Regions from separate parts of the Faecalicoccus sp. LCP19S3_E2 genome, predicted to be linked through region 1. Evidence: predicted binding sites of a transcription regulator. Region 1 holds the regulator's gene; the other holds the start of a gene.
What was found. Region 1 encodes Rex, which represses fermentation and respiration genes when NADH is low (regulators of the CRP and FNR family bind a similar motif). Its sites were predicted from a motif close to GTGAANNNNTTCAC; they were not measured.

Region 1 (6,228 bases):
AGTCCTTTCGTATAATTCGATGTCAAAATATAAGGATACTGCAGTTCATCATCTTCATACACTTCAAAACTGATAAAAGCCTTGGCCTTAGCCTTATATCCCACACCTACACGCGAGGAGGAACCATAATAGCTGTCAAAATCATCAGCTTCTCTGGTCAATAAGACCTTTAATCCTCTAGATTCTAGCTCCTTTTGGACAAGTACGGCAAAACTGGATGTTTCCTGCGGCTCATTGATCCAATCGGTAATGATACCCGGTTCATTCTGCATACTAAACTCGTTATAAATATTTCCACCTGGATCTAAAACCACATCCGCAACCTTAACTTGCGGTATATTCTCATTGACTTCCAAAAAAGCGTAGTTCAGTTTATAAGAAATACCAAAGTCTGATAAATACTCTTTGGAAGCATGTAATGTGATATCCTTTACATGCTTATCATTGCGCATCGTACTAAATGTTTCACTATCGAAAGAATCTTCAAAATAGACTCTTTTCTTCTCATAGTTTTCATAAATATAGATTTCATATAATCCCGGATCCAAAGTACCTAGCTGAATACCTGAATCAATACTTTCTCCGATCGCAAAGCCCAGTTCCTTTTTGGTTTCCACATTCCGTAAAACGACCATGGTTCCAATCAATGAATCTGTCTTTTTTTGTCCATATTTTCCCTGATAGAAGGATAGAGTCTGACCATAAATGCCATAATCCTGGATTTCAAATGTTTCTGTAAACCCTTTTTTCACATTGTCTTCGATAACATCGGAATCCATTTTTTCTAATACCGTCATCTGTAAACGATCAATATCCGTAGGACGACTCATATATAGAAAAAGAGCAGCACTGATCAAAGAGATCACTACGACAATCGCAATGATCATTCTAGGGTGTTTAAATCGTGAATGCAGTTTTCTTTTTGTCATGCCCTAAGTATATCAAAAAATGAAAAGAGCGCAAAGAGCGCCCTAGTTATTGACTCCATGATGTGGGGCAAAAGAATCTATCTCTATTGCCTTAAACACATAGCCTTCTGATTTGTAATGTTCAATGATTTTAGGTAATGCCTCTACAGTCGTATCTTTAGCTGCTGTATCATGCATCAAAATATTGATATATTGACTTTGACAGGCTGTTGCATTCTGAATCAAAGTATCTGCCGGAATATTATTTCCACTGGCATCCCCTGAATCACAATTCCAGTCAAAGTACTGATAACCTTTATCCTGAAGGGACTTTGTCAAGATCGTCATGATCTTGGGCGAATATTGTTTAGAAATTGTATTGGAGGATCCACCGGGAAACCGGACTAATTTGACTTCTTCACTTGTTATGTCCTTGACCATATCTTGTATCTTTCGCAAATCGTCATAGTAAGCACCGGTTGAAGAATAAACGCTGGCAAAATCATGTGTAAAGGTATGCAAGCCAATCGTATGTCCTTTTTCATGAGCCACTTTTAGCCAATCGTTATAAGAAGGTTGATTCCCCGTCACAAAGAATGTAGCCTTGACATCGTACTGATCAAGAATCTTTAAAATTCGCTCTGTATTTTTACTTGGTCCGTCATCAAAAGTTAAATAAACGATTTTTTGGTTTAATTCCTCATTTTTTAAGATTGTCAAACTTCTTGTTTTCTGTGTTTCATTACCGGAACGATCCCTACCGATATAAATGAGGGTATAATCACCCGGCTGATCAAAATTAACTTGTGAAGTATCCGTATCTAATGAAGGATTTTCATCAAAATCATCTTTGATGGATACATCTTCCAAAAAATCAGGAAGCAGCCCTTGTTTAAATTCGATCCTTTTATCCGAATGTTCAATCGTCGGACCTTGTTTGTCTTCACAGCGCTCTAAGATAGCGCTTGTTTTTGTTTCATTTTTTCCTTGATCTGTGGCAATAATTTGAACTTCATACCGCCCCGGTTTGGAAAAATCTTCTTGATTCGCAAAATGATAGGTAACTTCTGTTGCATCCTCACATTTTTCAATAAAGGAAGCTGGCTCAATGTCCTGTATCATATCTGTTTTCAGATTTTTGGTTGTTATAGAAGGAGCTTTGGTGTCTTGTACCTTGATCTTTACTTCCTTTTGATATTGATGAAACTTGTAGTTAAGCGTATATTCACCTAACTTCGATGTATCGACCTCTCCATCTATTTTTACTTCTTTATCATCGCCGAGTACAAATAAAATCTGATCTTCCGGTTTAAACTCAGAATTGATTTCCACCTCTATAGTGGAGGCTTTTAACAGGACAGGGTGAAACAATAAATAGAGAAACGAGATACCGGTAAACAAAATAGCCGCGGCAAAAAAGACTCTTTTATATCGAATCTTATATGTCCGCGGTTGTTTCTTCATAATCTATTCCTTCCATCGATATTCTTATTATACAATAGTAAACCGAAAATAGAAAGGTTATTAAATTATTTAGATTCATAAACTATTTGTACGAATTTCTTGATTCGCAAAATAAAAGAGTCTTTCGACTCTTTAGAAAATAAGATTTCGTGGTGTACGTGGATATGGTTCTACATCACGGATGTTTTGGATACCGCTTAAATACATCAACATACGATCAAATCCTAATCCAAATCCACTGTGTTTGCAGCCGCCGAAACGACGAAGATCCAAATACCATTGTAGAGGTTCCTGTGAGATATTTAATTCTTTTAATTTCTCTACCAATACATCATATCGTTCTTCACGTTGTGAGCCGCCAACCAGTTCTCCAACATACGGCACCAGTAAATCACAGGCAGCCACAGTCTTTTGATCCTCGTTGACACGCATATAGAAGGCTTTGATATCTTTTGGATAATCAATCAGGAAGACCGGTCCGTTGACAACCTTTTCGCAGATATAGCGTTCATGTTCACTTTGCAGATCCATACCCCAGTATATGTTTTTATTTTCAAACTGGTCTTTGGCCTTTTCCAAATGTTCAATGGCTTCGGTATAAGTCATACGTTTAAAGTGGGAAGCGGCAACAGCTTTGATTCGTTTGATACAATCTTTGTCGATCATCTTTTCAAAAAAAGCCATTTCTTCCGGTGCATGCTCCAGACAATAATTGATACAATACTTGATCATTTCTTCAATGCAGTCCATATTATCGCTTAGATCCGCAAAAGCAAGTTCCGATTCGATCATCCAGAATTCACTGGCATGTCGTGTTGTATTTGAGTTTTCCGCCCGGAATGTAGGCCCAAAGGTATAAACGTTACGATACGTCAAGGCAAATGGTTCGACGTGAAGCTGTCCGGAAACGGTCAACTGTGCATGTTTGCCAAAGAAGTCTTCCTCGTACTTATTATCTTCTCTAGTTGTGACCGTAAAACATTCGCCGGCACCTTCGGCATCGTTACCGGTAATGATTGGTGTATGCACATAGACAAATCCTCTATCCTGAAAGAATGTATGAATGGCCATGGACAAAACACTGCGCAAGCGGAAGATCGCATAATAGGTATTGGCACGAGGACGTACATGAGGAATCTCACGCATATACTCAAAGCTGTGGCGCTTCTTCTGCAGAGGATAGTCATGATCACTTAAGCCAAGCACTTCGATCGATTCAGCCTGGATTTCAAAAGGTTGTTTGGAATCCGGTGTACACACCAGCTTTCCTTTAACTTCAATCGCAGAGCCTAATGTGATCTTACTGATCGCTTCATAATTTTTTGTACTTTCCTGATAATAGACAACTTGTACATTGCCAAAGCAGGAACCATCATTCAGTTCGATAAATCCTAAAGCTTTCGAATTTCGATTGGTTCTAACCCATCCCTGCAATGTGATATCTTGTCCATCAAAACTCTGAAAATCTTCTTTTAACTTTTTGACTAACATCTTTTCTCCTCCTGTAAAATAAAAAAATCGTCCCGTTAGGAACGATATATAACCGCGGTACCATCCTGTTTCAAAAAAGCCCTCTTGAGATTAACGCACTCCAACGAGGCTGACTACTGCTATTTCTCCAGCCCGGCTCCGCAGTTGTTTGTGCTTATAAGCTATCGGTTCTTTTTCACCATACAGAACTCTCTTTTGACGCATCACTTATGGCAACTACTGTTTCTTAGCCTTTGTATCCATGGAATTGGTGATAAAAACCAACTCTTGAATTGATGATACCACATCCACAACTTTCACGGCAACCCCTTTTGGCACCAGAAAATGTTCATGGGTAAAATCCACAAGTCCGGTAATGCCACAAGCCACCAAACGATCTACCGTTTCCTGTATCATATGGGAAATCGTCAAAATGGCAATATGACAGCCTTCCGGAATTTTTTCTTCTAATTGTGTCATTGGATAAATCTGTACACCAAACTGGACTCCGGCTTTGGTTTCATCCATATCAAAGGCGCAGGCAATTTCTCCAACCACATGATCCCATTTATTATAATTCATCAAGGCCCGCCCTAAGTTACCGGCTCCCACCAAAATGATCTTTTCATCAAAATCGACTCCAAGCTCCGCATTAAAAATCTCTATCAGTCGATCTACATCATAACCATATCCTTGTTTCCCCAAATTCCCTAAAAAGGAAAAATCTCTACGAATCGTTGTGGATTCGATATCTACAAACGTTGATAATTCTTTGGACATGATTCTTTGTACGCCATTCTTTTTTAGACGGCGCAGTGCTTTTAAATATAACGGATATCTCTGCAAGGTCGCTTTTGGTACTTTTTTAGTCGCCATGTCTAATCACTCCTACAAGTATTTTAGCATTTTTTTATGCTTTGTGAAGATGTTAACAAGTCTTTTAGAAAATTTTCTTTCGCTTCTTTTGTTTCTTCATGACACAACGATCCAATCTTTGACAGAGCGTATCTAAATCAGGATACAGTTTTTGAATCTGTTTCTCCATCAGGAAGCCGATTCCTTTTTGTTTACCAAAAAACAATACACCTCCATAAAAGGCGATAGATACCAGCCATCCGATCAAAAACGGAACTTGCAAGACCAGAACACTGAGAACTAAAATGGCAATCGTAACAGTCAGTAAAATCAATAAAAATACCCGCGTATATTCATATACCACATTTTGATAATACGATTTATGAGCTTTTAAAAATTCTTGTACCTCGCTATCCCCATCCGATGTAAACTCCAGATAACGCCAGTTCTCTTGTCTTTTTCGTTCATTTTTTAACTGCATGATCTGCTGCATGCGAAGGATACAAAAGTACATGCCTTTATGGTTTTCAAACCGTTGGTATTTTTTATAGTACAGCTCCAATGTCTTTAAATAATCGTTATCGGAAATCTTTTGATAGATCATTGATTCTACCAAAGCATCCAAACGCTCTGTCAAGACGTCTGAAAAGATCAGTACATTATCTTTAGAGCGTCTTTCCAGCGCTTTTAAAGCCCCTAAAAAATAATCAGCCATTTTCTTTTACATACGCCTGCAAAGCTTTAGAAATCTGATCCGGACATGATGTGCTCTTTATGCCACAAGTTACTCCTTCCAGATCCTCCATGACTTCCTTTACATCTCTTCCCTTTAACAGACGTCCGATTCCTTTCAAATTGCCATTGCATCCGCCAATGGCTTCAAAAGACTGGATTACGCCATCTTGAATCTCAAAATGAAATTCACGAGAACATACACCTTGTGGTTTATAAACAAACATCATATACTTTTTCTTCCTTTCCATCGATTCATCATAAGCTGGCTCAAAGCGCCGATGCATAAGCCACTTACAATAGACAATGCCAGTAAAACCGGCAAAAACAACTGCATAAAAAACTGTTGATAGATCCATGTCACCATCAAAACCTGGCCAATGCTGTGAAAGGCCGCACCTAGAACACTGATTCCTAAAATGGAAAACCAACCGGTTTTATAGCCAATGCTCATAGCGCATAATGCCAGAAAAGCGCCGCTTGCCGACAGCCAGAAAGAAACCGAAAACAAAGTTCCCTGTAAAAGACTTGCCAGAAAAACCCGCATGGCACTGACTAACCACATTGATTGGATACCGTACATCTTTAATACAAACAAAGCCGTGATATTGGCAAACCCGATCTTGAATCCGGGAATGATCCAGGAGGTAGGCAAAAAGCTTTCCAGTATCTGTAAAACAATCCCAATAGCACACAAAAAGGATAACTCTACAATTTTTTCTGTTTTCATTGTATCACCGTGTCTTCCTTTGTGTCACCTTCGATTTGAATGACTGTCTCATTGGGCAGGCATACGATC
Region 2 (6,228 bases), on a different contig from region 1:
ATCCAAAAATGGTGATTTTATAGAAGTTTGTCATGATATGAATATCATCAGCAATCTTCCTGAATATGTAAAACCTAAAAATGTCGGTTTAATGTTTTTTAGTATGGAACCAGATAAGTTTTTTCCTTATACGCAAATTGATGTCGTGCAATTTCCTGATGGTTTAGGTGGTAATGATATCATAGAAAATACATTTAAAGGCCCAATTCATCAACAGCTTAGAGCTGCGCTTCAGTTTATAAAAAATATGATTATCACCGAAAAAGTCATCAAGCATCCGGATAGGGCTGAAGCAGATCGTTTCTTTAATTATCCTTTTGCGGCGATTGAAGAAGCTTTATCAAACGCTGTCTATCATCGTGCTTATGATATTAGAGAACCTATTGAAGTACGTGTAGAACGCGATCGTATAGAAATTGTCAGTTTTCCCGGACCAGACAGATCAGTTACACAGGAAGGGTTAAAACATTATCGTGTATCGAATCGTCGATATAGAAATCGAAGAATTGGTGATTTCTTAAAAGAACTTCATCTTACAGAGGGAAGAAATACTGGATTTAAGAAAATCTTGGATGCACTTGAGGCCAATGGTTCACCTAAACCTGAATTTGAAACAGATGAAAATCATAGTTATTTCATATCTAGATTGTTTATACATGAAGGATTTTTGGTAGATGAAAATAAAAGGAGCCAAAAAGGAGCCAAAAAGGAGCCAAAAAAAGGAGCCGATCATAAACAGGAAATTTTGACTTTGTTAGAAAAGAATCCGTCGATGACACAAGTTCAACTTATGGAGGCTTTAGGGCTTTCCAGAAAACAAGTGCAAACGCTAATCAAGGAACTACAAGAAAAACATTTGCTGGTGCGGGAAGGATCTAATCGTAAAGGGCGGTGGATTGTCCAAAAAGTGGTATAATCAAGCAGAAAGTATAGAAGGGATTAAAGATAATGGAGAAAGAATATATATTGAATTTTGCACAAAAACTATTGCAGGTGGATTCACCAACCGGATTTACTATGCATGCGATCGATTTTTTAGAAAAAGAGGCAAAGGCATTAGGTTATGACACAGTTCGAAATCAAAAAGGGAATTTAATGATCAAGGTTGAAGGAAAAGATACAAATCATACCCTGGGATTAAGTGCGCATTGTGATACATTAGGTTTAATGGTACGCTCGATCAAAGATAATGGCTATTTGGCTATTACGCCTATCGGTTCTCCTACATTACCAACCTTGGATTCTGAATATTGTCGTATTTATACGCGTGAAAATAAAGTTTATACCGGAACGATATTATGCCAGGCAGCCAGTAAACATGTGCATCCGGATGCCAGCAGCTTAGAAAGAAAAGCGGATACTTTAGAAGTACGTATTGATGAAATCGTGAAGACAAAAGAGGATGTTTTGAAACTGGGAATTTCAAATGGTGATTTTATCGCCATTGATCCAAAGACAACTGTTACCGAAAGTGGATTTATCAAGTCACGATTCTTAGACGATAAGATCAGTTGTGCCTGCTTGTTTTCGGCTTTGAAAACATTAAAGGATGAAAATATCAAGCCTTCTACAAATCTGATCTTTTTGTTTAGCACGTATGAAGAGGTAGGCCATGGCGCTTCTGCCTTGCCGGATGAGATAGATTCTATGTTGGCAGTCGATATGGGATGTATCGGTTTAGACCTGGCTTGTACAGAATACGATGTCAGCATTTGTGCTAAGGACAGCAGCGGCCCTTATGATTACCAAATGACAAGTGATCTGATTCGCCTGGCTAAAGAAAAACAGTTAAGTTATGCCGTTGATATTTATCCGATGTATGGCAGTGATGTGTCTGCCGCCTTAAAAGGAGGAAATAATATCAAAGGGGCATTGATTGGCCCTGGAGTACAAGCTTCCCATGGTATGGAAAGAACACATTATAAGGCTTTGGAAAATACAGTTGAGTTGATTATGAGCTATATCACAAAGGAAAACGAGTAGGGTATTTGCACTCTACTCGTTTTTTGATTGAATAATTAATCGCACATCTTTACGATAACGGCAGCACCTTGTCCACCACCGATACATAAAGAGGCAAGACCGGTCTTCAAACCACGTTTTTTCATTTCATATAAAAGTGTAACTAAGATACGGTTACCACTGGCTCCAACTGGATGTCCCAAGGCAATGGCACCACCATTGACGTTAGTTTTCTTTAAGAATTCTTCGCGATCCATACCGGTTGCTTCTTCTAATTCATGAATTACACCTAAAGATTGAGCGGCGAAGGCTTCGTTTAACTCAACCAATTCCATGTCATTGATGGAAAGATCAGCATATTTTAAAGCGTTTAAAATAGCTGGGGTAGGACCTAATCCCATTACGCGTGGATCTACACCACCTTGTCCAAAACCAACGATTTCAGCAATTGGTTTTAAATTGTATTTTTTAACGGCATCTTCGCTGGCTACGATCGTAAAGCTGGCTCCATCGTTGATACCAGAAGCATTACCGGCTGTAACTGTCCCATCTTTGGAGAAAGCAGGTTTTAATTTTGCCAGTTTTTCCATACTGGTATGACGTGGATGTTCATCGGTATCAAAAGTGACTTCACCTTTTCTTGTACGATAAGTAATTGGAACGATTTCATCTTTGAAGCGTCCGGATTCGATTGCTGCCAATGCCTTTTCTTGGCTGGTCAGGGCAAATTCATCCTGGGCTTCACGAGAAATGTTATACTTTTTGGCAATGTTATCGGCGGTAACACCCATATGAATTCCATACATGGCGTCCGTTAAACCATCGTGCAGCATAGAGTCGATCAATGTCATGTTTCCGCTTTTTACACCTTTACGAATGGTATATGGAGTTAGGAAAGGGGCGCGAGTCATGGATTCAACACCACCGGCTACATAAAGATCTCCAAAGTTAGCCTGAATGCGAAGGCAGGCTTCCATAACGGCTTTTAAACCAGATCCACATAACATGTTGATAGTCTGGGCGCATACTTCTACCGGTACACCGGCATTAAAGGCCACATGACGGGCGATGTTTTGTCCTAAACCGGCGGCGATAACGTTACCGATCAAAACTTCATCTAAGTTTTTAGGATCAATACCGGCCTGGGCAATGGTTTCCTTGAGGACAGTAGCGCCAAAATCGGCAACATCAACATCGGTCAAAGAACCCATGAAGGTTCCTACAGCACTTCGTTTGGCAGCTACGATATAAGCTTTTCTCATTATTTTATCTTCCTTTCTGCTCGTATAAGAGACTTGTCACGCATAGGATAATCCAATTCAGAGGGGATGTCAACAAACTTGTGAAAAAAATAATAAGTTAATATTACTCGTGAAAAAGTGACTAAAAATAACTTGTTAATTTTTGCACAAACTTATTGACGGAAAGATTATAACTTTGTACAATAAACATGTATGAGAAGTTTTGAAACTTTTTTCATGCTTACGATATCCAAAAGTCGAATGGTTCAAAGAAAGAAAGGAGAACTTCATCTATGGATTTCAATTTAACAGAACAACAAAAAATGATGCAGAAGTTGTTCAGAGAAGTTGCGCAAAACGAAGTTAAAGAAAACGCAGCGGATGTTGACGAAAACGAACGTTTCCCTAAGGAAAGCGTTGAAGTTATGCGTCAGGCAAAAATGTTGGGAATTCCGTATCCACGTGAATATGGTGGTGCCGGAGCTGACTATTTGTCATACATTTTGGCCGTTGAAGAGCTTTCTAAAACTTGTGCAACAACAGGTGTTGTATTAAGTGCCCACACATCTTTAGGTACATGGCCAATCGCTCAGTTTGGTACTAAAGCACAGAAACAGAAATATTTACCGGATCTGTGTACAGGTAAGAAATTAGCAGCCTTTGGTTTGACAGAACCAAATGCCGGTACCGATGCAGCTGGTCAGCAAACTACGGCTGTATTAAAGGGAGATCATTATGTATTGAACGGTACAAAGATCTTTATCACAAATGCCGGAGAAGCTGATGTTTATATTATCTTTGCGATGACAGACAAATCAAAAGGAACACATGGTATTTCTGCTTTTATCGTTGAAAAAGGAATGCCGGGATTCACTTTTGGTCTTCACGAAAAGAAATTGGGAATCCGCGGTTCTGCCACAAGCGAACTGATCTTCAATAATGTAGAGATTCCGGTAGAGAACTTATTAGGAAAAGAAGGACAGGGCTTCAAGATTGCGATGATGACACTGGATGGTGGACGTATCGGTATCGCAGCGCAGGCTTTAGGTATTGCCCAGGGAGCTATCGATGAAGTTGTTCCTTATGTAAAAGCTCGTAAACAGTTCGGTCGTCCGATCTCTAAATTCCAGAATACACAATTCCAGTTAGCCGATATGCAGTGCAAAACTGATGCAGCTCGTCTGTTGGTTTATCGCGCTGCCATGGCAAAAGAAAATGGTGAAAAATATACGGTATTAGCTGCCGAAGCAAAATTATTTGCCGCTGAAGTTGCGATGGAAGTTACAACCAAAGCAATCCAGTTGATGGGTGGATATGGTTATACACGTGATTTACCAGTTGAAAGAATGTTCCGTGATGCAAAGATTACCGAAATCTACGAAGGTACTTCTGAAGTACAGCGTATGGTAATTTCTGGTGCGGTATTACGTTAGAAAGGAATTGTTGAAATATGAAAATTGTCGTTCTAGTAAAACAGGTACCAGATTCTACTGAAATTACAGTAGATAAAAAGACTGGTACATTGGTTCGTGATGGCGTTCCAAGTATCATCAACCCCGATGATCTAGCTGGTTTGGAAGCTGCATTGGAATTAAAAGATGCCAATCCGGATGTAAAAGTAACTGTTGTATCTATGGGTCCTCCGCAGGCAAAAGGCATGCTGCAGGAAACAATCGCCCGTGGAGCAGATGATGCATATTTGATCACTGACCGTCGTTTGGGTGGTGCCGATACTTGTGCTACAAGCCGTACTTTGGCCGCTGCTTTAAAGAAAATCGGATTTGATTTGATCATTGCCGGACGTCAGGCTATCGATGGTGATACAGCTCAGGTTGGTCCACAGACAGCTGAACGTTTAGGATTGCCTCAGATCACATATGTTGATCAGATCATTGAACTGACACCGGAAAAAATTACGGTTAAAAAAGCCCTGGAAGAAGAAGAACAAATCTTAACTTCTAAGATGCCTTGTGTATTAACTACACTATCCGGAATGAACAAACCTCGTTATATGAACTGCGTTGATATCGTAGATTCTTTTGACAAACCGGTAAACATCATGACATTTGATGATTTAGATCTGGATCTTTCCGTTGTTGGTTTAGCTGGTTCTCCAACTAAGGTTCATGCGACATTCACAAAAGAAGTCAGCGCTGAAACAAAAACATATGAACTGTCTGCACAGGAAACTGCAGAATTGATTGCTAAAACATTGAAAGAAAAGCAATTGATCACGAAGTAGGAAGGGGAACACAAAATGGCAAAATTTGAAGGATACAAAGACATTTATGTATTTGTTGAACAGAAAAATGGAACCGTTGCCGAAGTTGGTTACGAATTAATTTCCGAAGCTAGAAAATTAGTTGCCAGCATTCCGGAAATGGGATATCAGGTTGTCGGTGTTCTGTTAGGTTCAAATATTACAGATAAAGCACAGGATGTCATTGCACATGGTGCTGATAAAGTTATCGTTGTTGATGACGAATTATTAAAAGATTACTCTACACAGTTCTATACAGATGCATTAACACAGATCATCAAAGAATTTAAACCAGATTCTTTCTTGACAGGAGCTACTGTATTAGGACGTGATTTGGCTCCACGTGTTGCGGCTCGTATCAATGCCGGTCTTACAGCCGATGCTACTAAGATCGAAATCGATACAGAAAAGGCAAAAGACGGAGAAGCTTTATTGTTGGTAACTCGTCCAACATTTGGTGGAAACTTGTTTGGTACCATCGTTTGTCCGGACACTCGTCCACAGATGGCTACAATTCGACCAAAAGTATTTGATATGGCTCCGGCTGATGCAAGCCGTACAGGAGAAGTTGTATCATTTGCTCCAAAATGGGAAACAACGGAACCAGAAGTTACCATCGATAAAGTTGTAGAAAAAATCGTTGAAGGTGTAGATATCACAAAAGCTAACATTCTTGTTGGTGCCGGACGTGGTGCGGAAGGATGTCTGGATTTGGTAGAAGCCTGTGCTAAAGAATTAGATGGTGTTGTTTGTGCAACTCGTGCC

Region 2: ACTQX6_RS04135 (acetyl-CoA C-acetyltransferase) is a predicted target of Rex. The motif match lies at 3,359-3,372, and genes of this name have one in related genera.

What each region holds. Positions count from the first base shown of each region.
Region 1 is NZ_JBQKEP010000005.1:90,802-97,029, reverse strand. It holds gene ACTQX6_RS06335 (N-acetylmuramoyl-L-alanine amidase) at 1-929, opposite strand, end outside; gene ACTQX6_RS06330 (polysaccharide deacetylase family protein) at 972-2,372, opposite strand; gene asnS (asparagine--tRNA ligase) at 2,505-3,863, opposite strand; gene ACTQX6_RS06320 (redox-sensing transcriptional repressor Rex) at 4,080-4,718, opposite strand; gene ACTQX6_RS06315 (hypothetical protein) at 4,783-5,412, opposite strand; gene ACTQX6_RS06310 (TIGR03905 family TSCPD domain-containing protein) at 5,405-5,659, opposite strand; gene ACTQX6_RS06305 (Gx transporter family protein) at 5,656-6,159, opposite strand; gene ACTQX6_RS06300 (NusG domain II-containing protein) at 6,156-6,228, opposite strand, start outside.
Region 2 is NZ_JBQKEP010000003.1:160,668-166,895, forward strand. It holds gene ACTQX6_RS04125 (RNA-binding domain-containing protein) at 1-916, shown strand, start outside; gene ACTQX6_RS04130 (M42 family metallopeptidase) at 949-1,983, shown strand; gene ACTQX6_RS04135 (acetyl-CoA C-acetyltransferase) at 2,019-3,224, opposite strand; gene ACTQX6_RS04140 (acyl-CoA dehydrogenase) at 3,497-4,636, shown strand; gene ACTQX6_RS04145 (electron transfer flavoprotein subunit beta/FixA family protein) at 4,654-5,445, shown strand; gene ACTQX6_RS04150 (electron transfer flavoprotein subunit alpha/FixB family protein) at 5,461-6,228, shown strand, end outside.